One region of the Bradyrhizobium sp. UNPA324 genome, then DNA from elsewhere that is predicted to be linked to it. Evidence: predicted binding sites of a transcription regulator. Region 1 holds the regulator's gene; each other region holds the start of a gene.
What was found. The regulator LexA, encoded in region 1, represses DNA repair genes until DNA is damaged. The targets are predictions, from matches to a motif close to TGTTCNNNNTGTGTTCNG.
Positions count from the first base shown of each region.

Region 2: a site for LexA is predicted at 5,264-5,281, ahead of UNPA324_RS04855 (single-stranded DNA-binding protein). Genes of this name have one in related genera too.
Region 3: a site for LexA is predicted at 2,123-2,140, ahead of UNPA324_RS13280 (ImuA family protein). Genes of this name have one in related genera too.
Region 4: a site for LexA is predicted at 1,957-1,974, ahead of UNPA324_RS25250 (helicase-related protein). Genes of this name have one in related genera too.

Region 1 covers NZ_LFJD01000004.1:4,476,343-4,483,783, forward strand. The annotation lists gene UNPA324_RS21540 (molybdopterin molybdotransferase MoeA) at 1-560, shown strand, start outside; gene lexA (transcriptional repressor LexA) at 736-1,437, shown strand; gene UNPA324_RS35230 (hypothetical protein) at 2,054-2,488, shown strand; gene UNPA324_RS21555 (ComEC/Rec2 family competence protein) at 2,496-4,775, opposite strand; gene UNPA324_RS21560 (DUF2171 domain-containing protein) at 4,871-5,104, opposite strand; gene UNPA324_RS21565 (MFS transporter) at 5,473-6,801, shown strand; gene UNPA324_RS21570 (SPW repeat domain-containing protein) at 6,982-7,344, opposite strand.
Region 2 covers NZ_LFJD01000004.1:1,020,168-1,027,608, reverse strand. The annotation lists gene uvrA (excinuclease ABC subunit UvrA) at 1-2,025, opposite strand, end outside; gene UNPA324_RS04870 (outer membrane protein) at 2,313-3,059, opposite strand; gene UNPA324_RS04865 (outer membrane protein) at 3,287-3,979, opposite strand; gene UNPA324_RS04860 (outer membrane protein) at 4,217-4,999, opposite strand; gene UNPA324_RS04855 (single-stranded DNA-binding protein) at 5,436-5,933, shown strand; gene gyrA (DNA gyrase subunit A) at 6,291-7,441, shown strand, end outside.
Region 3 covers NZ_LFJD01000004.1:2,711,564-2,719,004, reverse strand. The annotation lists gene UNPA324_RS13290 (UdgX family uracil-DNA binding protein) at 1-807, opposite strand, end outside; gene UNPA324_RS13285 (putative DNA modification/repair radical SAM protein) at 807-2,042, opposite strand; gene UNPA324_RS13280 (ImuA family protein) at 2,204-3,010, shown strand; gene UNPA324_RS13275 (Y-family DNA polymerase) at 2,907-4,502, shown strand; gene UNPA324_RS13270 (error-prone DNA polymerase) at 4,499-7,441, shown strand, end outside.
Region 4 covers NZ_LFJD01000004.1:5,257,297-5,264,737, forward strand. The annotation lists partial or broken gene rpmB (50S ribosomal protein L28) at 1-296, opposite strand, end outside; gene UNPA324_RS25240 (DUF3108 domain-containing protein) at 758-1,642, shown strand; gene UNPA324_RS25250 (helicase-related protein) at 2,240-5,665, shown strand; partial or broken gene UNPA324_RS25255 (RNA-binding S4 domain-containing protein) at 5,676-5,939, shown strand; gene fdxA (ferredoxin FdxA) at 6,072-6,410, shown strand; gene UNPA324_RS25265 (CarD family transcriptional regulator) at 6,756-7,441, shown strand, end outside.

The DNA of each region.
Region 1 (7,441 bases):
ACCTCGGTGTCGCCGCGGACACCATGGAGGCCACCTCCGCCGGGATCCGCCGCGCCCGCGAGAGCGGCGCTGACATCCTGATCACGACCGGCGGCGCGTCGGTCGGCGACCACGATCTGGTCCAGCAGGCGCTCCGGGGCGAAGGCATCTCGATGGCCTTCTGGAAGATCGCGATTCGGCCCGGCAAGCCGATGATGCACGGACGGCTCGGCGCGATGCGCGTGATCGGCCTGCCCGGCAATCCGGTGTCGTCCTACGTGTGCGCGTTCCTGTTCATGGTGCCGCTGATTCGCGCTTTGTCGGGCCATTCAGTGATTCATCATCGTCGCGAGCGCGCCGTGCTGGGCCGCGACCTCGGCGCCAACGACCAGCGCGAGGATTACTTGCGCGCGCGCCTGGAGCTGCGCGACGACGGCACGTCCGTCGCTATTCCCGTCAGCCACCAGGACTCCTCTCTGCTTGCGAATCTTGCTGCGGCACAGGTACTTCTCGTGCGCCCACCGTTCGCGCCGAAGGCCGAGGCCGGCAGCCCTTGCGAGGTGCTACGGCTCCCCGTCTGAGCGCTCGGCCACACGCATTGCGCGAGTTTCGCTTCGTTCACGGTAAATTAAGCAGTTGCGGAACATGTATCGAACATATAGTGTCCGTTCATGATTTGTTTCGAGCATGTAGCGGCTTATCGCTGAACTCATCGTCTCGGAATCGAACGACATCAACCGGGGGACTTTGGTCGAGATGTTAACGCGCAAACAATACGAGCTTCTGCGGTTCATCAGCGAACGTTTGAAGGAAAGCGGCGTGCCGCCCTCCTTCGACGAGATGAAGGATGCGCTCGACCTGCGCTCGAAGTCAGGCATCCACCGCCTGATCACCGCGCTCGAGGAGCGTGGCTTCATCCGCCGCTTGCCCAACCGCGCCCGCGCCATCGAAGTGATCAAGCTGCCGGAGCTCCAGGCTGCCGCCGGCGCCCGGCGCGGCTTCACGCCAAGCGTCATCGAGGGCAATCTCGGTAAGATCCGCGCGAGCTCCAGCCCATCCGTGGACGAGGGCGAGCGGCCCGTTGCGGTGCCCGTGATGGGCCGCATCGCGGCGGGTACGCCGATCGAGGCGTTGCAGACCCGCAGCCACACCATCAGCGTGCCGCCCGACATGCTCGGCTCGGGCGAGCACTACGCCCTCGAGGTGCGCGGCGATTCCATGGTCGAAGCCGGTATCCTCGACGGCGACATGGCGCTGATCCAGCGCAACGAGAGCGCCGATACCGGCGACATCGTGGTGGCGCTGATCGACGACGAGGAGGCCACGCTCAAGCGCTTCCGCCGCCGCGGCGCCTCGATCGCCCTCGAGCCCGCCAATGCCGCTTATGAGGTGCGCATCCTGCCGCCGAACCGCGTGAAGATTCAGGGCAAGCTGATCGGGCTTTACCGGAAGTACTAATTCCGGAAAGGACTCGATCCGGAAGCATTTGGCGCCTACGTGCTCCTTCGATCGGCATCGCCGATCAGAGATTGGAGCGGATGAATGTCCGCTCCGGCTGGATAGTCTTTCCGGTTCTGCACAGATTATCCGCCCCCCTCCTCCAGGCGACATCCTCGGCGGACTGCACCAAGCAACATCGCTTCACGGCCTTTCGGGTTCGAGAGGACAGCCGAGCGCTGGATCGTTTGGATGCAGATGCAGCCGTCGCGGAGCTGATTGCGGATGGGCACGCGGGGACACTGCCGCGCAAGCGCATCACCATGTCCGCAACAACTCGGCAGTGAATGCCGCACGCCGCAGCGCCCGCAATGCAATTACGCAGTCTCGCGATCGCGCTGGGATGCAGGCTGTCGCATTTGCCGTCATTGACACGACGACATTGACACGACGCCGTCCAAATGCACTGCAGCCCGCTTTGTTCCTAGTGAATCCGGGAAAGATAATGTGATCGCAGCGCACGGATCCCAGCCGCAGATTCGCCTACAACCAAGCAGAGCGTTGGTGCTTATACTCTGACAGAGGCCTGCGCCTCCAAGAGGGGTGCGGGTCGCTATCTTCGCATGAGGAGCACCCGATGTGTGACTATAGCCTGCATGCCGTCGCGACGCGCCCCGCTGAAGTCGGCGAGACGATCGTCACGACAACCTTCCGCGGCACCTCGACGCGCGGCTTCGCCTCCGAGGCCGATCTCTCCGTTGCGGTCTGCCTGCTGCCGGGAACGGAGCTCGCCTTCGCCGACAACGTCCGTTACGACAATCGCTGGATCTGGACGCGCACCGTCAACTCCCGCGTCGGCAAGTTCGGCAAGATCGATCCGCACATTCCCGATCGCCATCATGACGCGATCGAATTCCCTGATGGCAAGTACGTGCTGGTGACTCAGCTCGTCGAAGGCCAGCGCGCAACCGTGCTGCAGCTGCCGGTGACCCAAGCGGTCGGCGAGCGCGAGCACAAGCCGCAGATCGTCGCCGACAGCCAGCCGCCGGTCACGCCCCTGCCGATGGGCTGACAGGGGCTCAGTCCTCCGCCTGAAGATCGGCCTCGGACGGGGTCGCATCCTTGCTGCGCGGAGCTGCCGCCCTCGGCATGAGGGCTCCTTCGAAATCTCCCTCGCCGGCGGCCGCCGGCGACCAGGGACGGTTCGTGCCCCTCGCCCTCACCGCCTGGACCGCAAATCCGTCGCCACGCTGCGTCAGAGCCAGCGCGCCCTGGCGGACGAGCCGCTGCCGGTCCACCACCATCGCCGCGCAATCGGGTGGCGCAGACCGTGACGTCACGACCAGCGCGGCGCGGCTGCAATCGTCCGCCAGCGCGTCGATGCGCGAGGCCAGCGCGACCAGCCGCCCGTCGGCGAGCGGTGTGACGCAGCCGGCCTCGTCGCACGACACCGCTTCGGCCAACGCGCTATTGCCGGCATCGCGCGGATCGGCGTCGGCCGCCAGCCACTCCTTCAGCAGGAAATTGTCCTTGCCCGCCCTGATCAGGTGCAAACGCCCGTCCCCGCCCCGCACGGCAACGCTCGCGCCGTCCCCGGCAATGAGAATATCGGGCTGCCGCACCGACAGGCCCCAGGCGATGGCAGTCAGCAGCACCACGGCACCGCCCCAGCGTAAGGGCGTGCGCAAAAGGCCCATCAGGATGATGACGAGGCTCGCTGCGATCAGCGGCGCGATGCCGAACGCCGGGATGTGGCCCACTGCGCCCGGCAATGCCGCCACCCAGCGCGAAACCGCGACCATCCAGTCGATGCCGAGGCCCATCAGCCACCAGAACATGCCGTCGAGCCCGAACGGCGCTGCGAGCAGGCCGAGCAGCCCCGCCGGCATCACCAGCGCCGAGACCACCGGCATAGCGCCGAGATTGGCGAGCACACCGTAGGGCGTGACGCGGTGGAAGTGGAAGGCGGCATAGGGCGTGGTCGCAAGCCCCGCGATCAGCGAGGCCAGGAACAGCATCGCGATCTCGCGGCCGCCCCACAGCGCGACGCGCGCCGTCGCGGAATGATCGGGCGATGCGAACAGGTTCGGCATGCCGATCTGCACCAGCGCGACCAGCCCGAGCGTTGCCGCAAACGACATCTGGAAGCTCGGATGCACCAGCGCCTCCGGCGCAAGCGCGAGCACGATCAGCGCCGCCACGGCCAGCGTGCGGAAGGTGATGGCGCGGCGATCGACCATCACCGCGATCAGCACCACCGCCGTCATGAAGAACGATCTTTGCGTGGCGACCTCTGCCCCCGAGAGCAGCAGATAGAACGCAGCCGCCACCAGCGCGGCGGCGGCCGACCATTTCTTGATGGCGAAGCCGACGGCCAGGCCCGGGATCAGCGCCAGCAGCGCGCGCACGGCGAAGAAGACGACGCCCGCGACCACCGCCATGTGATAGCCGGAGATCGACAGAACGTGCCCGAGTCCCGAGACGAACATCGCGTCATTGACGGGCGTGGAAATCGTATCGCGCCGCCCGGTGAGCAGCGCGGTTGCGATCGCGCGGTTGTCGCCCTCGAGGGTTACGCGGATGCGGGCATCGATCGCATCGCGCAGGCCCTGCATGAAGGCGGCATAGCGCAGCCGCAGGCCGCCTTCATCAGGCGGTATTGAAGCCGTGATCGCGCCCATCACGAAGCCGGAGGCACCGATGCCCTGAAAGAACATGTCGCGCGAAAAGTCGTAGCTGCCCGGGCGCATCGGCGAGAGCGGCGGCATCAGCCGCGCCTTCAATTGAACGAAGCTGCCGACCTCGGGCGCGGTGCCCTTGCGCACGGACAGGCGGACGCGTTCCAGCTTGACGTCGCTGCGCTGCGCCTCCATGGCGGTGACGCGCAGCACGAAGCGATCGGTGCGCTCACGGATGTCGCGCGTCTCGACGAATCCCGACAGCGACACCGAATAGAGCGGTTTTGCCAAAACGGTATGCGCGATGCGCGCGGTCTTCCAGGTCGCCACGGCAAAGCCGGAAGCGACCGCCGCAATCATGAGCGCCGCGGCGAACAGCCGGCTCCGCCGCAACAGGATCGCGCCGAGCAGGAGTGCGGCGGCCGTCGTGGCGACAACCCACAGCACCGGCTCGTGATCGGCGGCAAAATACAGCGCGATGCCGCCGCCAAAGGCGACCGGCACCCACGGTAGCAGGCGCCCGGGGCCAGCTTCGGCGCGGGCCCACTCCCGCAATGTCTCGACGATCGCAGGCCAGATGCCAAAGCCGGCCGGAACAAAGCCGCGGGCGGGCGCAGCGCGGCCGACCGGCCACGTCCCGACAACTCCCTGGGCGCGTACTGGCCGGCCCGGCTCCGCCATTTCCCTGCACCTTACGCGACGCGATTGGCACTGAAGCTACCGGAACGTGCGGTCAGGCGAATAGCGGTACAGATCGGGAACGCGGGAAGGCGCCCCTACTTTTCCTCTTCCATCGTCACGGCCACCGACGCCTTGGCCGACAGCCGCACCTTGTTGCCCTCGACCTCGGCAACGAGGCCCTTGTCGACGAAATGATGATGGCCCTTGTGGCTGCCCTCACCGCTGTCCTTCTTGGTCAGCTTGATGCGGTTGCCTTCGACCTTGTCGACGGTGCCGACATGGACGCCGTCGGCGCCGATGACTTCCATATGCTCTGCGATGTTCTGCATGGTGGGATCCTTGTTGGACCCACACAACGTCTGAGAGGCCTTTCCGTTCGTTCGTGACAAAACCGTCCGGCGCGATGGGCGACCGTTCCATCTCGGATCGGGGCAGCCTCGCTTCAGGTCGATTGAGCCGAAAGTCTCATAAGAAGCCAGCCCCGGCAGGATTACACTGCTTCTACGCCTCCCCGGCCGACGGGCAGGCGTGATAGCTCGCGGTACCGAAGAGACCGCTGGAGCTCTTTCTCAGGTGACTCAAGCAGCCCTGAGACCAGCGGACGCAACTCGCAATTCTCGCCTGTAGCGTCGTACGCCGCCGCGAATGGGCGCTGAAAGGCGCCAGGAGTAGCGTTTGAATTTGATAGGAGCAGCACATGGCAGTTCAAGTACCGAGCGATTTTCGCCGCGTGATTGTTGCCGCGTCGGTGGGAAACGTCATCGAATGGTATGATTTCTATATCTTTGGCAGCCTGGCCGCAGTTCTGTCGGTTAAGTTCTTCGAGCAGACCCACGCGGTTGCAGCCCTCCTCAGCACGATCGCGCTGTTCACTGCAGGATTCCTGATCCGTCCACTGGGGGCTTTCCTCTTTGGATGGATGGGCGACCGGGTCGGGCGAAAATATACATTCCTGGTCACGCTGAGCGGAATGGGATTGGGTACGGGGGCAATCGGGTTGATCCCGACCTACCAGTCCATCGGTCTCACGGCGGCGTTCGTTCTATTCGGCTTGCGCATGATCCAGGGTCTGTGCCTGGGCGGCGAATATGGCGGCGCCATCACCTATGTCGCGGAGCATGTGCCGGATGACAAGCGCGGCTACTACACCGGCTGGCTACAGACCTCTCCGACTCTCGGCATCGTGGTGTCACTGGGCGTGATCATCCTGACACGGACCTGGTTCGGCAATCAGGTCTTCGACGAGTGGGCATGGCGCGTTCCGTTCCTGGTGTCATTCCTGTTGGTAGCCATCGCGATCTATATTCGGCTCCAGCTCCAGGAGACGCCGATCTTCCAGGAGATCAGGGCCCGCGGCCAGATGACGACGAATCCGTGGAAGGAGGCTTTCCTCAGCTCGAACGTCAAATTCATCGGGATCGCAATCGTCGTCCTGATCGGACAGGGCGTGGTGTGGTACAGCGGTCAGTTCTGGGCGCTGTACTTCCTTCAGCAGGTCTCCAAGGTGGACCCGCTGACCTCCGCCTACATCGTGGGAGCCGCGCTGCTGATTGCCACACCGAGCCTGATTTTCTTCGGCTGGCTGTCGGATCAGATCGGCCGCAAGCCGGTAATCCTGGGCGGCATGTTGCTCGCAGCGATCACGTACTATCCGCTGTACCTATGGCTGGGAACGGTCACGCAGCCCGGGAACATCAACTACCCCATTGCGATCTTCATTATCTTCATCCTGGTTTGCTATGTCGGGATGGTGTACGGGCCGGTCGGCGCGTTTCTGGCGGAATTCTTTCCCGGCAGGATCAGGTACACGTCAGTGTCGGTGCCGTACCACATCGGCAACGGCTGGGGTGGTGGATTGGTGCCGTTCATCACGTCGGCGGCTTTTGCGGCGACCGGGAGCATCGGCTACGCGTTGATCTACCCGATTGCGGTGCCTGCGGTGTGCTTCGTGCTCGCTGTCTTCCTAATGCCGGAGACGCGCAAGATCAGCATCTGGCAACCGATCGAGCCCAGAACGGCATCGTGACGGAATAGTCTTGGTGCAGGACCGCAAGGCCCTGCACCATGGCCGCATCGGCCCCTCAGCGCGATAACGATCATTCGGATCCTCGTCACGCCCACACGTTGTCCGCGGCATGGTCAAGTCGAGCCTCGCCTCCGGCCGCCGGCGCATAGCGGTCGGCGGAGAGTTCGGCCGATTGCTGTTTCAGCCGGCCGGGTGATGCCAGCGATCGTGCCACCAGGCGCTGAAGTCACGATCGGTCATCAGCTCCCAGCCACTGAGCAGGATCACCAGCAGACCAGACAATACGCTGCTCGCCGTGGTTGACGCCTGGTCATAGCCAATGGTCCAAGGCGCCAGCAACAGCGCTAGGCCCAGCAGCATTTCGCCCCACTCTTCCAGGTAAGACGGGATGACAAAGGCCTCTACGGCAAACAGCATGACGCCGAGCCCAAGCGCGATGGTGATCCAGACCGCCGCCCCGGATGAACCCAGGACGAAGGACGACAGGACCAGCCACACGCCCACCAACAGGCTGGCAGCGTCTTGCCAATGTTGGATGCGCATAATGCTCACCTCCCCTCTGGTATTTATATGGGGCGCACCGTTGAAGAATCATCCCTCCGGCCTGCGTTGTGTTGCCGCGACTGCCGGTCCGGAACCT
Region 2 (7,441 bases), 3.5 Mb from region 1:
GGTGACGCAGGTGAACAGGCCGAGCGGAATTTCCGCCGTGACGTTCTTGAGGTTATTGCCGCGCGCGTTGACCACCTTGATGGTGCGGCGATGGTTCGGTGGACGCCGCTCCGGCACCTCGACCTCGAGCTCGCCGGTGAGATATTTGCCGGTCAGCGATTTCGGGTTGCGCATGATCTCGGCGGGCGTGCCTTCGGCGACGATGTGGCCGCCATGCATGCCGGCGCCGGGGCCGATATCGAGTACGTAGTCGGCAAGCCGAATGGCGTCCTCGTCATGCTCGACCACGACCACGGTGTTGCCGAGGTCGCGTAGCCGCTTGAGGGTGTCGAGCAGGCGGGCGTTGTCGCGCTGGTGCAGGCCGATCGAGGGCTCGTCCAGCACGTAGAGCACGCCCGTCAGGCCTGAGCCGATCTGGGAGGCCAGGCGGATGCGCTGGCTCTCGCCGCCGGACAGCGTGCCGGAGGAGCGGGAGAGGGTGAGGTAGTTGAGGCCGACGTCGAGCAGGAAGGTGAGGCGCTCGCGGATTTCCTTCAGGATGCGGCCGGCGATCTCGTTCTGCTGCGCGTTGAGCGCGTCGGGCACGGTCTCGAACCATTCGCCGGCCTTCCTGACCGACAGCTCCGAGATCTCGCCGATATGCTTGGCCCCGATCTTGACGCAGAGCGCCTCGGGCTTGAGGCGGAAGCCCTTGCACGCCTCGCAGGGCACGTCGTGGAAGTATTTCGCCAGCTCCTCGCGGGCCCACTCGCTTTCGGTCTCGCGGTAGCGGCGGTTGATGTTGGTGATGACGCCTTCGAACGGCTTCTTGGAATCGTAGGAGCGCACCCCGTCCTCGTAGGAGAACTTGATTTCGTCCTCGCCGGAGCCATGCAGGATCGCGTCTTTCGTCTTCTTGGGCAGGTCCTTCCACTTGGTGGTCAGCGTAAACTTGTAGTGCTTGCCGAGCGCGGTCAGCGTCTGCACGTAATAGGGTGAGGACGATTTGGCCCAGGGCGCGATGGCGCCCTTGCCGATGGCGAGCTCCTTGTCGGGGATGACGAGATCCTCGTCGACATGCTGCTCGACGCCGAGGCCGCCGCAGGCGGGACAGGCGCCGTAGGGGTTGTTGAAGGAAAAGAGTCGGGGCTCGACCTCGGGGATGGTGAAGCCGGAGACCGGGCAGGCGAACTTTTCCGAGAACAGCATGCGCTCGGGTCCGCTCTTGTCGTGGATCTTTGCGGTCTTCTTCTTCTCTTCAGTAGGAGCTGCCGCGGGTGCATCGGCGAATTCGACGACGGCGAGGCCTTCGGCGAGCTTCAGCGCGGTCTCGAAGCTTTCGGCGAGGCGCTGGCCGATGTCGGCGCGCACCACGATGCGGTCGACGACGACGTCGATGTCATGCGGGAATTTCTTGTCCAGTGCCGGCGCTTCCGCGAGCTCGTGGAAGGTGCCGTCGATCTTGACGCGCTGAAAGCCCTTCTTGAGCCATTCGGCGAGCTCCTTGCGGTACTCGCCCTTGCGGCCGCGCACGACAGGGGCGAGCAGATAGAGGCGGGTGCCTTCGGGCAGCGCCAGCACGCGGTCGACCATCTGCGAGACGGTCTGGCTCTCGATCGGCAGGCCCGTGGCCGGCGAATAGGGCACGCCGACGCGCGCCCAGAGCAGGCGCATGTAGTCGTAGATCTCGGTGACGGTGCCGACGGTCGAGCGCGGATTCTTCGACGTCGTCTTCTGCTCGATCGAGATCGCCGGCGACAGGCCGTCGATCTGGTCGACGTCGGGCTTCTGCATCATCTCCAGGAACTGGCGCGCATAGGCCGACAGCGATTCGACGTAGCGGCGCTGGCCCTCGGCGTAGATGGTGTCGAAGGCGAGCGAGGATTTGCCGGAGCCGGAGAGGCCGGTGAACACCACGAGCTTGTCGCGGGGAATCTCGACGTCGATGTTCTTGAGGTTGTGCTCGCGCGCGCCACGGATCGTAATTGCGCGCAGGCTGGAGCCCGCGTTCTGTTGTTGGCGCTTCGCCTTGATCACTTCATCCATCCGAGTTGCCCTCAAGGAAGCCCATGGGTGCGCGACCGCGCCAGCAAAACAGGCGCGCTTCGCCCGGGACCGGATCGGCGCCAATGGGTATGGCAGCGAACGTAGGAAGAACGGAGACGGATTTCCAGAGGGAGTTGCGAATCGTCAACGGAATGTTGGCGCGCTGGCGGCATCTGGCAGCAGCAGGACGGAACTGCATGGAACGCGCATGGCCCAACAAGCAGGGCCAAACAAAAAGGCCGGCACGAGGCCGGCCTTTCGTAACGCGGAGAGTTGGGAGGCGAAGCTCAGTACTTCGCAACCACCGGGCCGCCGAAGGTGTAGTTGAGGCGGACCGTGCCCATATCGACGTCCTGCTTGATCCGATCGATACGGTCGTTGACGCCGAGAATCGTGAACGAGTTGTTGCGCTTGCCCATGAACAGATGGTCGTACTCGATCGCCACGGACCAGTTCGGCGCGAAACCAAATTCGAGGCCGGTGCCGACCGCGCCACCCCAGCGCGTCTCGCTTGCGCTATCAAGGACGACGCCAGCCAGCAGGCCGTTATATTTAGCGTGCGTGACGGCCGCGCCACCCTTCACGTACCAGAGCACGTTGTTCCAGGCATAGCCGACCTGACCGGTGAAGAGGCCAAGTGCGTCGATCTTGGTCTGGTTGACCAGGGGCCCAAGAACCAGGCTCGTGTTCGAGCCTTTCAGGTTGGCCCAGTCGCCTTGGGCTTCGAGACCGAACACCCAGTTGGTCGACTGCCAGCGATAGCCGAGCTGACCACCGACCACGCCGCCGGTTGCATTGTGGCAGCCCTCAGCCGTGTCCGGACCCGGCACGCCGAAGATGTTGTTGACGTCCCAGCAGTTGCGGCTCGATGCGCCGCCGCCGTTGATACCGAGGTAGAAACCGCTCCAATTGTACATCGCGATCGGCGCGACCGGAGCCTTGGTGTAGGGGCGGGCCGCCAAATCGGCCGCCGAGGCCGGTGTGAACGCGCTCAATGCGAACAAACCAGCCGAAGCCAGCAAAACCTTCTTCATATCCATGTCCCCAGTATCCGGTTTCTCTTTCTTGCCTTCCGGAAGCGGAAGAGCAGCGGACCCCTATGACCCGACTGATGCCACAGCTTTACACCATTGAAGCCAAAGGTTGTGTCACCCTCGGGTCACATCTCTCCAAAAACGTGAGCTGCGGCTTGGCACCAGCCAAACAAAAAGGCCGGCGCAAGGCCGGCCTTTCGTAACGCGAGTAGCGTTTGAATCGTGGCTTAGTACTTGGCGACGACCGGGGCGCCGAAGTGATAGTTCACGCCGACCTGCACGGTGTGGAGGTTGAGCGTACCGGTGGGAATGGCGCCCGAGAAGTAGGTCTCGCCGCCGAGGCTGCGATAGAGGTACTCGCCCTTGACCGACCACTGCGGAGCGAAGAACGCCTCGACGCCCGCACCGACGGTCCAGCCGGAGTGGAACTTGCTGTCGGAGACCGAGAGGCCGCCCAGGGTGGCGGTGAGCTTGTTGTCGATCCAGGCGTAACCACCGGTGCCGTACAGCAGCACGTTGTTGACGGCCCAGCCGATGCGGCCGCGCACGGTGCCCATTGCATCGGTCTTGGAGCTCAGCGAGGCGGGGATGCCACCGACGCCGGCGACAGCAACCGTGCCAGCTGCCGAGGCGCTGACGTCAGCCCAGGCGCCATCGGCCTCGACACCGAACACGACGTTGCCGGTCTGCCAGTTGTAGCCGGCGGTGCCGCCGACGAAGCCACCCTGCATCTTCGGGTCGCCCGAAGAGGCTTCCCAGGCGCCGCCGCCGACGATACCGAGGTAGAAACCGGTCCAGTTGTAGACCGAAGCCATCGGAGCGACCGGAGCCTTGGTGTAGGGGCGAGCCGCGAGATCAGCAGCCGAAGCGGGGGCGGCCAGAGCGAACAAACAGGCCGAAGCCAACAAAACTTTCTTCATTTTCAACTTAATCCCAGTCCCAGTTTCTGTTGTTGCCTTCCGCGGGCGGAAGGGCAGCGGACTCAACGGCCCAACCGAGGCGGTGCTTACACCACTGAAGCTGCAAGTTGTGTCTCCGAAAAGCCACAGTGGTCGAAAAGGTGATGGTTACTGACTCATTGCACCAGCGGTCTATTTGAAAAGAAAAAGGCCGGCACTGAGGCCGGCCCTTCCGTTCTTCTGCGATATCCGAGGATATCAATACCTGGCGATCAGCGGGCCGCCGAAGCGATAATTCAGCCGAACCAGACCCATGTCGACGTCCTGGCCAATACGATCGCTTCCGAACGCAGCGCCCCCAGGGGTCGTGAAACCGATCGTGCGGTGGCCGAGGAAGATGTGGTCGTACTCGATTCCGAGCGACCAGTTCGGTGCAAATCCAAATTCCAAGCCGGCGCCAACGGTACCGCCCCAGCGGGTCTCGCGCGCCGATGCCAGCAGCGCGCCAGCGCCTGGCGTGCCTGCAGCGGCATAAACGTCGTACTTGTCGCCGACAACCGCGCCGCCGCCCTTCACATAGAACAACACGTTGTTCCAGGCGTAACCGACCTGACCCGTGATCAAGCCAAAAGCATCGATCCGGGAGCGGTTACGATCACCCGTGACCAAAGCGCTTCCAGGGAAGAGGGTGCTGACGTTGTCGCCCGAGAAGTCAGCCCAGTTACCCTGTCCTTCGAAGCCGAACACCCAATTGGCGGACTGCCAGCGATAGCCAATTTGGCCACCGACCGTGCCGCCTGTCGCATTGTGGCAACCCTCAGGCACAAGGGTGCCCGTCACCGGCGTCACGAAATCCCAGCACTTGTGGGACGAGCCGCCGCCACCGTTGATGCCGATGTAGAAGCCGCTCCAGTCGTAGATCGCGGCGACCGCCGGCGCGGGGGCCTTGGTGTAGGGACGCGCAGCGAGATCCGCCGCGCTTGCAGGGGCCGACAGCCCCAACGCTATTGCACTGATTGCACCAAACAAAATCTTATTCATTGCAGTCTCCCCAAGTTCGTCCGCTTCTCGATGTCCTCGAAGCGGTTGATCAGATGCGACGCCCAGATGAACAATTCCGAGGCAATCGTAGCTTAGCGAAAGAGCAGAGTCCGTCTCCGGAATGCCACACTTGGCGGGCGACTTGCGGGTTCCAACTTGATGAATGTTAAGTGTTTTTTCCCGTTATGTGGAACCGGGGAAAGTTCCATCTCGGATTGGTTTTTCGCCGCGGCCGAGTCAGCGGGCAACGGGTCCCAAGCAGCGAAGAACAAATCTGGAACATGGCGGCGGTCGATGCTATATGTGGGGATAACCCCGGGGGTGCTGGGCTGAGCGGCGCCCGCGAGCGTATAGGGTCGCCTCAACAGGGCGCAGAGGAACGCGGGCAGCGCGCTCGGCCTTTTGAAATCAGTGGCATTCGGAGTGGAGAGCGGCGATGGCGGGAAGCGTCAACAAGGTCATTCTGGTTGGAAACCTCGGCAAGGATCCTGAAATCCGCCGCACCCAGGACGGGCGGCCGATTGCGAATTTGAGCATCGCCACCTCGGAAACCTGGCGCGACAAGAATACCGGCGAGCGCAAGGAAAAGACCGAGTGGCATCGCGTCGTGATCTTCAACGAAGGGCTCTGCAAGGTCGCCGAGCAGTACCTGAAGAAGGGCGCGAAGGTTTACATCGAGGGGGCGCTCCAGACCCGCAAATGGACCGACCAGAGCGGCGTCGAGAAGTACTCGACCGAGGTCGTGCTCCAGGGCTTCAACTCGACCCTGACGATGCTCGATGGCCGTGGCGGTGGCGGAGGGGGCGGCAGCTTCGGTGACGAACCGGGCGGCGATTTCGGCTCCTCCGGCCCGGTCAGCAGCGCGCCGCGCCGTCCCGTTGCCGCCGGCGGCGGTGGCCGCAACAGCGACATGGACGACGATATCCCGTTCTGAGAACGGATCGGACGATGGAGGGCGCTGGCCGGGCTCAGGGGCGCCTTCCACGTCGTGTCAGCGAACCTTGCTAATCGGCAGAAAGGGCTCGGGATTTCCGGGCCCGTTTCATGTTCGGCTTGAACGCGGCTTGCGCGGGGGCAAAACGAGCCGATGGGGCGCTCTCGCGGCATGATGGACCCTGTGGCAGGGGCGATTTTGGAAGACCGGTTCCAGGTTCATTCCAGGCGCTCCTTCCAACGCCGTAAGTCATTGGAAAAATAAGCGGAAAAAGCGCTTCCCAGCCTTCGCCAAGGGTGGTTATCAGGGGCACGATGCGCTATATGATTCCCAGACAAAAACTCACCGGATTCCCCCTTGGCTGACGACGACAACAAGCCCGGCGACCAGCCGGCGCAACCCTCGGACATTCGCCCCGTCTCCATCCTCGACGAGATGAAGAAGTCCTATCTCGACTACGCCATGAGCGTGATCGTGTCGCGTGCGCTGCCCGATGCGCGCGACGGTCTGAAGCCGGTGCACCGCCGCATCCTGTTCTCGATGAACGAGGAAGGCTATACGCCCGACAAGAAGCACAAGAAGTCGGCCGGTATCGTCGGCGACGTCATGGGCCAATACCATCCGCATGGCGACCAGGCGATCTACGACTCGCTGGTGCGCATGGCGCAGCCGTTCTCGATGCGCGAATTGCTGGTGGACGGGCAGGGCAATTTCGGCTCGGTCGACGGCGATCCGCCCGCGGCGATGCGCTACACCGAATCGCGCCTGACCAAGATCGCGCTGAAGCTTTTGGAAGACATCGACAACGAGACCGTCGACTTCCAGGACAATTATGACGGTTCGACCAGGGAGCCGGTGGTTCTGCCGGCGCGCTTCCCGAATTTGCTGGTCAACGGCGCCGGCGGCATTGCCGTCGGCATGGCCACCAACATCCCGCCTCACAATCTCGGCGAGGTCATCGACGCCTGCCTGGCATTGATCGACAATCCGTCGCTGACCATCGACGAGCTCAATAACATCATCCCGGGCCCGGATTTTCCGACCGGCGGCATCATCCTCGGACGCCAGGGCATCCGCAGCGCCTACCATCTCGGCCGCGGCTCCATCGTGATGCGCGGCAAGGTCGCGTTCGAGACCATCCGCAAGGATCGCGAGGCGATCGTCATCACCGAGATTCCGTATCAGGTGAACAAGGCGACGATGGTCGAGCGCATTGCCGAACTGTACAAGGAAAAGAAGATCGAGGGCATTTCCGATCTGCGCGACGAGTCTGACCGCGACGGCTACCGCGTCGTCGTCGAGCTCAAGCGCGACGCCATGCCCGACGTCGTGCTGAACCAGCTCTACAAGTTCACGCCGTTGCAAACCAGTTTTGGCGTCAACGCCGTCGCGCTCGATTCCGGCCGTCCGCAGACGATGAACCTGAAGGACTTGCTGACGATCTTCGTCGGCTTCCGTGAGCAGGTCGTCACCCGCCGCACCAAGTACAAGCTGCGCAAGGCGCGCGA
Region 3 (7,441 bases), 1.8 Mb from region 1:
CCGCTTCTGGGGCTTGTGCGGATCGGTTGCGGCGTTGGCGATCATGGCGCCGGTCATGCGCTCGGCGTCCTCGATCAAGGGCTTAATGATCGAAGCCTCGGGCAGGTTCCTCCAGTATTTCTTCGGCATCTCGGCCTGCATCGCCTTCACCTTGAGCCGGGCCGGATTGAAGATGCTGGCGTAGTAACGCCGCCAGGTTTCCTCGAGTCGGTCTTCGCCCGGCGCCTCGCTCTTGCTGACACCTGAGGTGAACGAGAGCGCGTGGCCATCCCAGTGCGCGCAGAGGTCCGGCGTCAGGATCGACCAGGGCATGTCGGCAAAGCGCCGGGCGAAGAACGGCGCGGCGAGCTCCACGATGTGATGCTCCGGCTCGAACCAGGCAACGTAATGCGCTGCGCGTTCCCTGCCGATCTCGCGGAAGCGCACGAAGGCATGCATCTTGTGCTCGTCGCGATGGACCGCTCTCGCCATGGCGGTGACTTGCGCGACGTCAGGGTCGGTCGCGACCTCGATGAGATCGTGATTGTCCTTCAGCCGAAACAGCAGCCGATAGAGGATGGCAAAGCGCTCGGGATCGCGGTGCAGAATCGCTGCTTTCGCGAGCTCGATGAATTTGCCTGACACGTTGAAGGTGCCGTCGTTCACCTCGAGGATCGGTGACGGCGCGGGCGGTGCGAACAGCTCGGTTTCGCCGCCTTGCACGGCCCAGGTGACGTCGGCGGGCTTCACGTGATGGAGCACGAGGCTGCGTGCGGCTTTGCGCCAGCCGTCGAAATCGGTTTCGGTGTCGAGGATGATGTATTGCATCAGAAGCCAAACCCCAATTGTGTTGCCTTCGGTTTGAATCGTTCGATCAGCCGCGCGTCGTCGAGACGGGGTGGCGAGGGACGGTGATCGCTGAGGACGATGAACGGCAGCGCCTTGTGCTTGGGCACGTGCAGGCGCGCGAGATCGGCGAGGCGGATCGTGGTGGTGCGCCGTGTCGCGATGATGCGTTCGACCGCCCTGGTGCCGAAGCCCGGCACGCGCAGCAATTCCTCACGGCTGGCGCGGTTGACGTCGAGCGGGAAGCGGTCGCGGTGGCGCAGCGCCCAGGCGAGCTTCGGATCGATCTCGAGCGGCAGCATCGCGCTGTCGTCGACGATCTCCGCAACGTCGAAGCCGTAGAACCGCATCAGCCAGTCGGCCTGATAGAGCCGGTGCTCGCGCAGCAGCGGCGGCTGCACCAGAGGCAAGGCGCGGCTCGCGTCGGGAATCGGGCTGAAGGCGGAATAATAGACGCGCCGCAGCCGGTAGGCGCCGTAGAGATTGGCGCTGGTGTGGAGAATGGTGTGGTCGGAGGCACTGTCTGCGCCAACGATCATCTGCGTGCTTTGCCCGGCGGGCGCAAAGCGCTGCGGCCTGGCCTTCGTCTTTGCGCTGCGGTCTTCCTCGGCCTCGTCGAGCTTCAGCCGCAGCCGGCCCATGGTGCGGCGGATCGCGCGCACGTCCTTCTCCGGCGCGAATTGCTGCAGGCTCGCCTCCTGCGGCATCTCGATGTTGATGGAGAGACGATCGGCATATTTGCCGGCCTCCGCGATCAGCACGTCGTCGGCCTCGGGAATGGTCTTCAGATGGATGTAGCCGCGGAAGTGATGCTCCTCGCGCAGTTTTCGCGCGACGCTGACCACTTGCTCCATGGTGTAATCGGGGCTGCGGATGATGCCGGAGGAGAGGAAGAGACCTTCGATGTAATTGCGCCGATAGAAGTCGAGCGTCAGCTTGACCACTTCCGCGATGGTGAAGCGGGCGCGCGGCACGTTCGAGGAGGCGCGGTTGACGCAATAGAGGCAATCGTAATTGCAGGCGTTGGTCAGCAGCACCTTGAGCAGGGAGATGCAGCGTCCGTCCGGTGCATAGGAATGGCAGATGCCCATGCCCGGTGCGGTCGAACCCATGCCCTTGCCGTCGCTGGAATCCCGCTTTTCGGTGCCGCTGGAGGCGCAGGACGCGTCGTACTTGGCGGCATCGGCCAGGATCTCCAGCTTGCGTTGCACATCCATGTTCGAATCCCTTTGATTCCGCTGATGAATCCGACAGATCGCCAATTCGATTGACTCTTCGGGCGCCGTTAGCTTTATATTAGAACATATCATGAACAAATGAGCCAGCCGCTGGTTCTTCTTTTGAAGACCACGGCACCAATTCCTGAGGAGCGGCGAGCATGAGCGGCGCACGTATGAGCGCGCTTGCGATCTTGCGCGGCCAGATCGAGCGCATCGAGACGGCGGAGGTCGTGCATCGGTACGATCGGGTGGCGCTCGGCCACGGCGAGGTCGACGACGCGCTGAAGGGCGGGCTCGCCCGCGCGGCGATCCACGAGGTGTTTTGCGCTGGGCCTCAGGGCGCGGCGGCAACGGGGTTTGTCATGGGCCTCGCAGGGCGCGTGACGGCACGCAAACCGCTGCTGTGGGTGCGGCAGGATTTTTCGGAAATCGAAACCGGCGCGCTGTCGATGAGCGGGCTCAAAGAGCTCGGCCTCGATCCGCGCCGCGTGGTGATGGTCCGCGCCGCCGATGTCGAGAGCGCGCTGCGCACCTCGGCCGATGCGCTCGCCTGCGACGCGCTGGGCGCCGTCGTGCTCGAGCTTTGGGGCGAGACCAGGCAGTTCGATCTGGTGGCGAGCCGCAAGCTGACGCTGGCCGCGCAAGGCTCGGGCGTCACCGGCCTGATGCTGCGCATGGCGGCGCAACCTTTGCCGTCGACCGCGGAGACACGATGGATGCTGCGCGCGGCGCATTCGCCGCCGGGGCCGGCTTCAATGCCTGCGGCGCCTTGGGACGCCTGGGGCGCGCCGCGCTTCGATGCCGAGCTGTTGCGCAATCGTCATGGCCCGTGCGGCCGGTGGATCATGGAATGGAATTGTGATGAGTGCCAGTTCAGTGAGCCGTCGACGTATTCTCAGCCTGTGGCTGCCGCGCCTGCCCATCGACCGGATTCAGCGGTTCTTTGGGAACGTCGGGCTAGTTAAGAACAGCAATGAGCCGAGCATCGTCGTCATCAAGGACAACAATGCGTTGGTGATCCATGCACTGGACGAGGCCGCCGAGCGCCTCGGCCTGTACATCGGCCAACCCCTGGCCAATGCCCGGGCGATGTGCCCAGATCTGAAAGTGTTCGACGCCGATGTCGTGGCCGATGCGAAGACGCTCAGCGACATCGCCGATTGGTGCGACCGCTTCACGCCGCTGGTGGCGCTCGATCCGCCGCACGGGCTGTTCCTCGATATCACCGGCTGCGCACATCTGTTCGGCGGCGAGGCTGCGCTGCTAAAGACGCTGGTTCGTGCGCTCGCTCGCCAGGGCTTTGCCGTCGGTGCGGCGATCGCCGGTACCTCGGTCTGCGCGCGTACGCTGACGCGGCAGGCCTCCGGCAGCATCGTTGCCGATGGCAACGAGACGGCGGCGATCGAGCGGTTTCCGGTGTCCGCGCTCGGCGCAGGCGAGGTCATCACCACCGGCCTGCGCCGCGCCGGCCTCAAGACCATCGGCGACGTCGCCGCGCGCGCGCCGAGCGAGATCACGGCGCGGTTCGGCGCCCGGTTCTCCACGCTGCTCGCCCACGCGCTGGGGCAGGGCGATGCGCCGATCAGCCCGCGCAAGCCGCCGCCCGATTACATCGTGGAGAAGCGCTTTGCCGAGCCGATCGCGACCGACACCATGATCGCGATGACGCTGTCGCGGCTTGCCGACACGTTGATCGCATCCATGGAGAAACAGGGCAAGGGCGCGCGCCGGCTCGAAGCCGCCTTCTTCCGCACCGACGGCGTGGTGCGCGCGATCATGGTCGAGACCGGACGTCCGGTGACGAAAAGCGCGGTGATCGACCGCCTGTTCCGCGAGCGTCTCGATGCGCTCGCCGATCCGCTCGATCCCGGCTTCGGCTTCGATATGGTGCGCCTGTCGGCGAGCCGCACCGAGATCGTGGTGCAGGAGCAGCGCGATCTCGACGCCCATGTCCACGACAATGACGAGCTCGCCGCGCTGATCGACCGCATCGCCGCGCGCATCGGGGGAAAGCGCGTCGTCGTGCATCTGCCTGAGGATACCCATATTCCTGAATGTGCGGTAATGGTCGCGCCGGCGCAGCATTATCTTGCTGCCGCCATGCAGGCCGAATGGCCCGCACGTGTCGAGAGCGAGCCGCCGCTGCGTCCCTTAAGGCTGTTCGACAAGCCGGAGCCGATCAAGGTGCCGTTTGCGGCCGTGCCGGATGGTCCGCCGCATCAATTCACCTGGCGGCGCGCGCTGCATGCCGTGGTGCGGGTGGAGGGGCCCGAGCGCATCGCGATGGAATGGTGGCGGCAGGACGGCAAGCAGCTGACGCGGGATTATTTCCGCATCGAGGATGCCGAGGGCCTGCGCTTCTGGATCTTTCGCGACGGTCTTTATGAGGGGGAAGTGTTCGACGATGACGGCAAACCCGCTTCTCCCAATTGGTATGTGCACGGTCTCTTCGCATGAATACGCTTAGCTATGCCGAGATCGGCATCACCACCAACTTCTCCTTCCTGCGCGGCGGCTCGGATCCGCGCGCCTATGTGCATCAGGCCAGCAAGCTCGGCATTCCCGCGATCGGCATTGCCGACCACAACACGATGGCCGGCGTGGTGCGGGCCTACAAGGAGCTCGACAATGACGAGGTTCTGCACAAGCCGAAGCTCCTGATCGGCGCGCGCATCGTCTTCATCGACGGCACGCCCGACATTTTTGTCTATCCGCGCGACCGCGCCGCCTATGGCCGGCTTTGCCAGCTCCTCACCCGGGGCAAGCGCGGCGACGACCTCACGCGGATCGAGAAGGGCGAGTGCCGTCTCACCTTCGCCGATCTCCTGGAATTTTCGGAAGGTCAACTCCTGATCCTGACGCTGCCGCATCGCTTCGATCCGGCACAGGCGCTGGATGTTCTTGCGCAGCTGAAGGCAGGCCGTGCCGAGGGCGTATGGCTGGCGGCGAGCCTGGTCTATCGCGGCGATGACCGGCGCCGCCTGGCGCTGCTCGATGATCTCGCCGCCAAGGCAAAGGTGCCGCTGCTCGCGACCAACGAGGTGCTCTATCACGACCCCGGCCGCCGTCCGCTGCAGGATGTGCTGACCTGCATCCGGGAAAAGACCACGATCGAGGCTGTGGGGCGGAGGCTGGAAGCCAATGCCGAGCGCTTTCTGAAGACGCCGCGAGAGATGGCGCGGTTGTTCCGCGATTTTCCTGATGCGATCGCGGAGACCATGCGGTTTGCGGACGCAATCGAATTTTCACTCGACCAGCTCAAATACCAATATCCGGACGAGCCGGTGCCGCCGGGCAAGACCGCGCAGGGACATCTGGAGGATCTGACCTGGGCGGGCGTCGACAAATATTTCGGCGGCAAGATCGAGGACAAGCTGCGCGCGACGCTCAACAAGGAGCTCGCATTGATCGCCGAGCTGAAATACGCGCACTATTTCCTCACCGTGCATGACATCGTGCACTATGCGCGCAGCCAGAACATTTTGTGCCAGGGGCGGGGATCGGCGGCGAATTCGGCCGTGTGCTACGTGCTCGGCATCACCTCGGTCGATCCGACCAAGGTCGATCTGTTGTTTGAGCGCTTCATCTCCAAGGAGCGGCTGGAGCCGCCCGATATCGACGTCGATTTCGAGCATTCGCGCCGCGAGGAGGTGATGCAATATGTCTATCGCCGCTACGGTCGCCACCGGGCCGCGATCATCGCCACCGTCATTCACTACCGCCCGCGCAGTGCCATTCGCGACGTCGGCAAAGCACTGGGCCTGACCGAGGACGTTACCGCCGCGCTCGCTGACACCGTCTGGGGGAGCTGGGGCAAGGGCCTCAACGACATGCAGGTCCGGCAGGCCGGGCTCGATCCTAAAAATCCCATGATCAATCTCGCCGTCGAGCTTGCCACCGAACTGATCGAATTCCCGCGCCATCTCTCCCAGCATGTCGGCGGCTATGTGCTGACGCAGGACCGGCTCGACACCTATGTGCCGATCGGCAATGCCGCGATGGACGACCGCACCTTCATCGAATGGGACAAGGACGACGTCGACGCGCTCAGCATGATGAAGGTCGACGTGCTCGCGCTGGGCATGCTGACCTGCATTCGCAAGTGCTTTGATCTGATCGCGGATCACAAGGGCAAGCGCTGGGTGCTGGCGAGCGTCCCGCAGGACGATCCCAAGGTTTACGACATGCTGTGTGACGGAGAGTCGCTCGGCGTGTTCCAGGTCGAGAGCCGCGCCCAGATGAACATGCTGCCGCGTCTGAAGCCGCGGACCTTCTACGATCTCGTCATCGAAGTTGCGATCGTGCGGCCCGGACCGATCCAGGGCGACATGGTGCATCCGTATTTGCGCCGACGGAACGGGCTTGAGAAGGTGAGCTATCCCTCGCCTTCGCCGGACCATGGCGACAAGGACGAGCTCTACAGGGTGCTGCACAAGACGCTCGGTGTGCCTCTATTCCAGGAGCAGGCGATGCGCATCGCGATCGAGGCGGCCAAATTCACCTCCGAGGAGGCTAACGGCCTGCGCCGTTCGATGGCGACCTTCCGCAATGTCGGCACCATCGGCCAATATGAGGAGAAGCTGATCGGCAACATGGTCGCGCGCGGCTACGATGCCAATTTCGCCAGAAGCTGCTTCGACCAGATCAAGGGTTTCGGCTCCTACGGTTTCCCGGAGAGCCACGCAGCGAGCTTCGCGCAGCTCGTCTACATCTCGTCATGGCTGAAGCATTATCACCCCGACGCCTTCTGCTGCGGCCTGTTGAACTCGCAGCCGATGGGCTTTTATGCGCCGGCGCAAATCGTCGGCGACGCTCGCAAGAACGGCGTCGAGGTTCGTGACATCGACGTGTCCTACAGCTTTGCGCAAAACACGCTGGAGCAGGGAAGCGGCAAATATTGCGCGGTGCGCCTGGGCTTCCGTCAGATCGATGGATTCCACTGGCCGGACGAGGACGAGGAGAGGCTGAAGAGGGATCAGGCGCTACGCAAGCGAAACATAGGTGCGCACGAGTTAGATGCACATCAAGTAGAGGCGCAGGAGTCAGGGACGCACGAACAGTTGGGCTCTCTCCCCCGCAAGGGGGGAGGGAACCCGCCCACCACCCGTGTGGAAGAAATTGAACAAGACTGGGCCGACCGCATCGTCGCCGCCCGCAGCCGCCGCCCCTTCACCTCACTGGAAGACTTTGCCCGCGACACCGGTCTGCCCAAGCGCGCGCTGATCCTGCTGGCGGATGCCGATGCGTTCCGCTCACTCGGGCTCGATCGTCGCGAGGCGCTGTGGCAGGTGCGGCGGCTGCCCGACGACGTGCCGCTGCCGCTGTTCGAGGCGGCGACCGCGCGCGAGCAGCCGGACGAGCATGCCAAGCCGTTGCCCGAGATGCCGCTCCCCGAG
Region 4 (7,441 bases), 780 kb from region 1:
GCCGGCGCAGCGGTCGGGCCGACCTTCTTCTGGATGGCGCGCTTCAGCTCGAGGGCGCGCGGGGAGAGCGCGTCGGCGTTGGCCTTGAGCAGGAAGGCATCTAAGCCGCCATTGTGGTCGACGCTCTTGACCGCGTTGGTGGAGACGCGCAGGCGCACGTTGCGCTCCAGGGCTTCCGAGATGAAGGTCACGTTGACCAGGTTCGGCAGGAAGCGGCGCTTGGTCTTGATGTTGGAGTGGCTGACCTTGTGGCCGACGAGGGGGCCCTTGGCCGTCAGTTCGCAGCGGCGAGACATGGTAGAAATCCTTTAGTTCGAACCCCCAACGAGTGCGGCCGCCATTTTTGGGCGCCACGGGGGCAAATTCTTTCGTCCTTGCAGGGAGCGGGCGGACGTATAGGGGGGAAGGGGCGGGACGTCAAGGTTTTGGGCGGTCTTTTGAAGCCGCGCGCGGTGCGCTCCCTCCCCCGCTTGCGGGGGAGGGCGGGGAGAGGGTGTCTCCGCAGAGGGGCAGCCGCGAGTGTCCCCCAGAGGAGAGAGCCCTCACCCGCGCCTGCGGCGCGACCTCTCCCGCAAGCGGGAGAGGTGACCGCGTCCGCGGCACCCTCCCGATCACCAAAACGGCAATGTTTGTCGCACCTTACCATCACATAAACGGCGTATTCGCGACCGAAGAGTCCGGTGGAGTTCCCGGCCCGACACGCCCGGACACATTGTTTGCCGCGGTTTTTGGCTTAAGTAACAACCGTCGTGCCCCCATGGATTGTTTCGTGCTCATAACGCCTCCTCTTGCGCCCAAATCGCGCTCCGTCCGGCCGCGCTTGGCCGGCTGGCTCGCGGCATTTTGCGGCCTGTCGGTGGTGTGGGGCGCGCTGCCCGCGGCGGCGCAGGGCAAGCTCGAGGCGCAATATGAGGCCTCGCTGTCAGGCATTCCGGTCGGCAAGGGCGGCTGGAACATCGATATCCAGGACGACGTGTTTTCGGCGGCCGCCGCAGGCGGCACCACGGGCCTGCTGAAGTCGTTCACGGGCGGGTCCGGCACCGGCGCCTCGCAGGGGCGCGTCGTCAATGGCGCGCTGGTTGCGACTGGCTACCAGGCCTCCACCACCACCTCGAAGAAGACCGAAGAGATCCGCATCACGCTCGACAAGGGCAATGTGAAGGATTTTGCGATCCTGCCGGAGCCGCCGGTCGATCCTGACCGCATCGTCGTCACCGACGCCCACCGCCGCGGCGTCTGGGACCCGATGACGGCCTCGCTGCTGCGCGTACCCGGCAATGGCGATCCTGTTACGCCGGAGGCCTGCCACAACTCGGCCCCGGTGTTCGACGGCCGCATGCGCTACGACCTCAAGCTCGATTTCAAGCGCATGGAGAGCGTGAAGGCGGAAAAGGGCTATCATGGCCCGGTCGTGGTCTGCTCGCTCTATTTCGTGCCTGTGGCGGGCTACATCCCCGACCGCCCCGTGATCAAATACCTCGCCGCCCAGCGCCACATCGAGATCGCCTTCGCCCCGGTCGCCGGCACCCGCATCCTGGTCCCGTTCTGGCTGAAAGTGCCGACGCCGCTCGGCCCCGCCATGCTGGAAGCCACCAGCTTCATCACCACCGCCCAGCCGCCAAGGGTGGCGAAGACGCAGTAAAGCCGGAACGGTGGTGGCGCACTTACCCTCCCCCTCCAGGGGGGCAAGAGGTCTCGCAATATCAATAGCTTACCTACTGTGCATGGGGTTGTTTTCGCGTTTTTTGCTTTGGAGGGCTCGCAATCGGGAATCCATTTGACTCCGCCCCGATTCTGATTCGACTCCGCGCCGTCCCCAACTTAAGGCTTTGCGCCCTCGAAACGTCACTTGTCCGGCGGCCGAAAACTCCATCTAGTCGTAACGGTTAAGACTCCCGCGACATGTTGCGTGAACGGAACGGGACTCAATCTGGAGTCAGCGATTCGGCCGCGATTCGTTCTAGAGTCGTTCCGAAGCTTAAGACGGGCAGGAAAAGCGTCGCAAAGTGAGACAGTTGCGCGGGATTTGGGGAGGAGGCCCACGCGCTCGGTGTGCCCCTCACCCTGAGGAGGCCGCGCCAGCGGCCGTCTCGAAGGGCGAGGGGCTTGGCTTGCCCTATGGCGCCAGCCGGGCCTTCATCCTTCGAGACGCGCTAACGCGCTCCTCAGGATGAGGAGCAGCCCTCGCCGCAATCCAGCACTGACATTCGCCCAAATCGCGACTACCTAATCCCCAGACATGGCTTTTTCTTCCTCCCCCTTCGCGTCCGAGCGCGCCGTTCACGATCGAGTGCCTGGCGCTGGCGTCACTGCGGTGCTCGGGCCGACCAACACCGGCAAGACCCATCTCGCCATCGAGCGGATGCTCGCGCACCCTTCGGGCATGATCGGCTTGCCGCTGCGCCTGCTGGCGCGCGAGGTCTACAACAAGATCGCCGCAAGGGTCGGCAGCGAGGCGGTCGCACTCGTCACCGGCGAGGAGAAGATCAAGCCGAAGAGCCCGCGCTATTGGGTCTCGACCGTCGAAGCGATGCCGCGCGACCTCGACCTCTCCTTCCTCGCCGTCGACGAGGTCCAGATCGCGAGCGATCTCGAACGCGGCCACGTCTTCACCGATCGCATCCTCAATCGCCGCGGCCGCGACGAGACGCTGCTCTTGGGCGCTGCGACCATGCGCCCGATCATCGAGCGCCTGTTGCCGGGCGTCTCCATGATCACCCGGCCGCGCCTGTCGCAGCTGGAATTTGCCGGCGATCGCAAGATCACGCGCCAGCCGCGCCGCACCGCCATCGTCGCGTTCTCGGCCGATGAAGTCTACGCCATCGCCGAGCTGATCCGCCGCCAGCACGGCGGCGCCGCTGTGGTTCTAGGCTCGCTCTCGCCGCGCACACGCAATGCGCAGGTCGAGATGTTCCAGAACGGCGACGTCGATTATCTCGTCGCCACCGACGCCGTCGGCATGGGCCTCAATCTCGACGTCGACCACGTCGCCTTTGCCTCCGATCGCAAGTTCGACGGCTATCAGTTCCGCCGCCTCACGCCGTCCGAATTCGCGCAGATCGCAGGCCGCGCCGGCCGCGCCACCCGCAACGGCACGTTCGGCACCACCGGCCGCTGTGCGCCGTTCGAGCCCGAGCTCGTCAACGCGCTGCAGAACCACACCTTCGATGCCGTGAAGATGCTGCAATGGCGCAATTCGAAGCTGGATTTTGCATCGCTCGGCGCGCTGCAGGTGTCGCTGAACCTCGCCCCCGGCCATGAGGCGCTGACGCGCGCGCCTGTTGCCGAGGACATGCGCGTGCTCGACCATGCCGCCCGCGACGGCGAGGTGCGCGATATCGCGCATGGCCAGACGGCGGTGGAACGGCTGTGGGAGGCCTGTCAGGTTCCGGACTATCGGAAATTATCGCCGGCGGCCCATGCCGAGCTGGTGACGACGCTGTACGGCTTCCTGATGCAGAAGGGATGCATCCCCGATGCTTGGTACGAAGCCCAGGTTACCCAGGCCGACCGCGTCGACGGCGATATCGACACGCTGTCGGCCCGGATCGCGCAGATTCGCACCTGGACCTTCGTCGCCAACCGCCCGGATTGGCTGAAAGACCCCGATCGCTGGCAGGGAATCACGCGGGAAGTCGAAAATAAATTATCGGATGCGCTCCATGAACGCTTGACTGAGCGTTTCGTTGATCGCCGGACCAGTGTATTGATGCGCCGCCTGCGGGAGAACACGAGCTTGAATACTGAAATCGGCAAGACCGGCGAAGTCATCGTCGAAGGCCATGTCATCGGCCGCCTCGACGGCTTCACCTTTGCACCGGACGCTGCGGAAGCGGGCTCCGATGCGAAAGCCTTGCAGGCTGCAGCGCAAGCGGTGCTCGCCGGCGAGATCAACACGCGCGCCGAACGATTGGGCAATGCGCCCGACGATCAGTTCGTGCTGACCTCGGAAGGCATCATCCGCTGGACCGGAGACGCCGTGGCGCGTCTGTCTGCCGCAGAGGACGCGCTGCATCCGCGCATCCGCATCATCTCCGACGAGCGCCTGACCGGCGGCCCGCGCGACAAGGTGCAGGCGCGGCTCGAGCTCTGGCTCAAGACCCATATCGAGAAGCTGCTCGGGCCGATGTTCGAGCTCTCCAAGGCCGAGGACGTCACCGGCATTGCCCGCGGCATCGCCTATCAGCTCGTCGAGGCCCTCGGCGTGCTCGAGCGTCCCAAGATCGCGAACGAGCTGAAGGATCTCGACCAGCCCTCGCGCGCGGTGTTGCGCAAATACGGCGTCCGTTTCGGCGCCTATCACATCTATTTCCCCGGCCTGCTCAAGCCCGCCGCGCGCGCGCTCGCCGCGCTCTTGTGGGCGCTGAAGCAGGACAACGTCGATCTATCCTCGCTGTCCGGCGCGCAGCATCTGGCCTCCTCGGGGCGCACCTCGTTCCCGGTCGACAAGGCCCTGCCGCGCGATGCCTATCGCGTGCTCGGCTACAAGCAGGCCGGCGAGCGCGCCGTGCGCGTCGACATCCTGGAGCGTCTTGCCGATCTGATCCGCCCGGCGCTGGCCTGGCGCGAGAATGCCTCCGGCGAGAAGCCGGCCGGCGCCTTCGACGGCCGCAGCTTCGTCGTCACCCAGGCGATGACCTCGCTCACTGGCTCTGCAGGTGAGGATTTTGCGTCGGTACTACGTGCCCTCGGCTATCGCATGGAGAAGCGTCCGCCGCTGCCGCAAAAGCCCGTCGTGGCCGAGCATGTCGTGACTGAAACGGTCGCGGCAGAGACGCCGCCGGTTGAGGCCAGCGCCGAGACTTCGACCGAGACCGCTGCGGAGGCCGTTGCCGGCCTGCCCGAGGAGCCGGCCGCCGCTGAAGCGGTCACCGTCGAAGATGCACCCGGCATGGAGCCGCAGGACGAGCCGGCTCACGACGCCGAGCCTGCGCTGGACGCCTCCGCCGAGGCGCCCGTCACGCCCGAAGACGCCCCCGGCATCGCGCCGCCGGCGGAAGAGCCGGCTGCGCAAGCCGAATCCGATGGTCTTGAGGCTGCTCCCGCCGAGGCCGCCGCAACGGAAGCCGCTGCATCGCCCGACGCTGCCGCGCCTGAGGCCGCGGCCACGCCCGCCGAGCCCGAGCTGGTCGAGGTCTGGCGTCCCGGCGGCCGTCACGAGGACCGCAAGCCGCGCCACGAGCGCCACCGCCACCAGCGTCATCACCATCAGCCGCGTCCGCAAGCCGGTGCCGAGGCCGGTGCGGCGAGCGCCGCGCCCGGTGAAGCCGCCGAAGGCGCGAAGCCGGGCCATCGTCATGGCGGCCATCGCAGGGACGGCGGCAGAGATTTCCGCAAGCCGCGCGAAGGTGGCGGCGAAGGCGCGCCGCGTCCCGAGGGGCGCGACGACAAGAGCCGCCGCTTCGAGGGCAAGGATCGCGACAACAGGGATCGCGACAACAAGGGGCGTGATCGCGACAAGGGCAAGTTCGGCGGCGATCGCGACAAGGGCCGCGACAATCGTGGCCGCGACCGGGACAAGGGCCGCGACCGCCAGGGCGGTCCGTCACTCCGCCCCTACGCCTCGAGCGCGAACCCGCGCGAGCGTGATCGCCCCGTTGATCCGAATTCGCCTTTCGCCAAGCTTGCCGCGCTGAAAGAGCAGCTGTCCGGCCGCAAGGAGTGATCCCACGACCGAGCGGCAGCGCCTCGACAAATGGCTGTGGCACGCGCGGGTGGTGAAGGCGCGCACCTCCGCGGCCGAGCTCGTCGTCACGGGCCATGTTCGCATCAACGGCACACGCGAGACCTCGCCGGGGCATGCGGTCAAGATCGGCGATGTGCTCACCATCGCGCTCGACCGCACGGTGCGCGTGTTGAAAGTGACAAGCTTTAGCGAGCGCCGCGGCGATGCAGCCTCGGCCCGGGTGCTCTACGAGGAGCTCGGGATGCGCAATTAATTGCGCATCGAATTCATTTCTTGGTCGATCAAACACACAAAGCCGTCATGATCGGGCTTTCCCGACCTTGCAGCGCAGGGCCATCCGCGCTAGGCAAGCCCCGACTTTTAAAAGAGCTTTTCGGAGCGTTGGATGACTTACGTCGTCACTGAAAACTGCATCAAGTGCAAGTACACCGACTGCGTCGAGGTCTGCCCGGTCGACTGCTTCTATGAGGGTGACAACATGCTGGTCATCCACCCCGATGAGTGCATCGATTGCGGCGTGTGCGAGCCCGAATGCCCCGCCGACGCCATCAAGCCGGATACGGAACCCGGCCTGGAGAAGTGGCTCCAGGTCAACGCCGACTACGCCAAGAGCTGGCCGAATATCACCCAGAAGAAAGAATCACCTGCCGACGCTAAGGAATTCGACGGCATGGAAGGCAAGTTCGAGAAATATTTTTCTCCGAACCCCGGCTCCGGCGACTAAATCGGACCCAAACTTAACCCTAATAGCGGCGCCGCCGCCGAAATCCAGCCCTGAAGACCCCTAAATCATTGATTTTTGCGGGAAATGTGCTATATTGAGCACATTAAGCCGAACCCCGTTCAGCCCCGTTGGCCCCTCTGGGTTCCCGTGAAACCAAATGTCGAACAGGGGCGTGGCAGTTTCCGCGCGCAGGCTGTGTCACAGAAAACGCGTAAAAAGAGTACTTCAGCGAGGGCTTCCCATAAGGAGGCCAAAAAAGTCGCCGCGGCCAGCCGTAGCGCATCCAAGGGTCGGACCGCGACGAAGGCGCCGGCTGCAAAGTCCTCGAAGAACAAAAGAAGCGCAATGCCTAACAAGACTGCCAAACCGGCCGCGAAAGCGACCGCTGCCAAGCCTGCTGCCAAGTCTGTGACTGCAAAGCCTGTGACTGCCAAGCCCGCTGCCGTCAAGGCTTCCGCTGCCAAGCCCGCCGCGCCGAAGGCTCATGTTGCTGCTGCTCCTGCCAAGGCTCCCGTCGCTGCCAAGCCGGCCGCCAAGCCCGTTGCTGCGCCGAAGGTCGAGGAAAAGAAGGTCGTGACCCAGCGCCAGGGCTTCAAGGCCAACGAATTCGTCGTCTATCCCGCTCACGGCGTCGGCCAGATCCTGGCCATCGAGGAGCAGGAGATCGCCGGTGCGAAGCTCGAGCTGTTCGTCATCAACTTCATCAAGGACAAGATGACGCTGCGCGTGCCGACCGCCAAGGTCGCCAATGTCGGCATGCGCAAGCTGTCCGAGCCCACGCTGGTGAAGAAGGCGCTCGAGACGCTCAAGGGCCGCGCCCGCGTCAAGCGCACCATGTGGTCGCGCCGCGCCCAGGAATACGAAGCGAAGATCAATTCAGGCGACATCGTCGCGATCGCGGAAGTCGTGCGCGACCTCTATCGCTCGGAATCGCAGCCGGAGCAGTCCTACTCCGAACGCCAGCTCTATGAAGCGGCGCTCGACCGTCTGTCCCGCGAGATCGCGGTGGTGCAGCACTCGACCGAGACCGA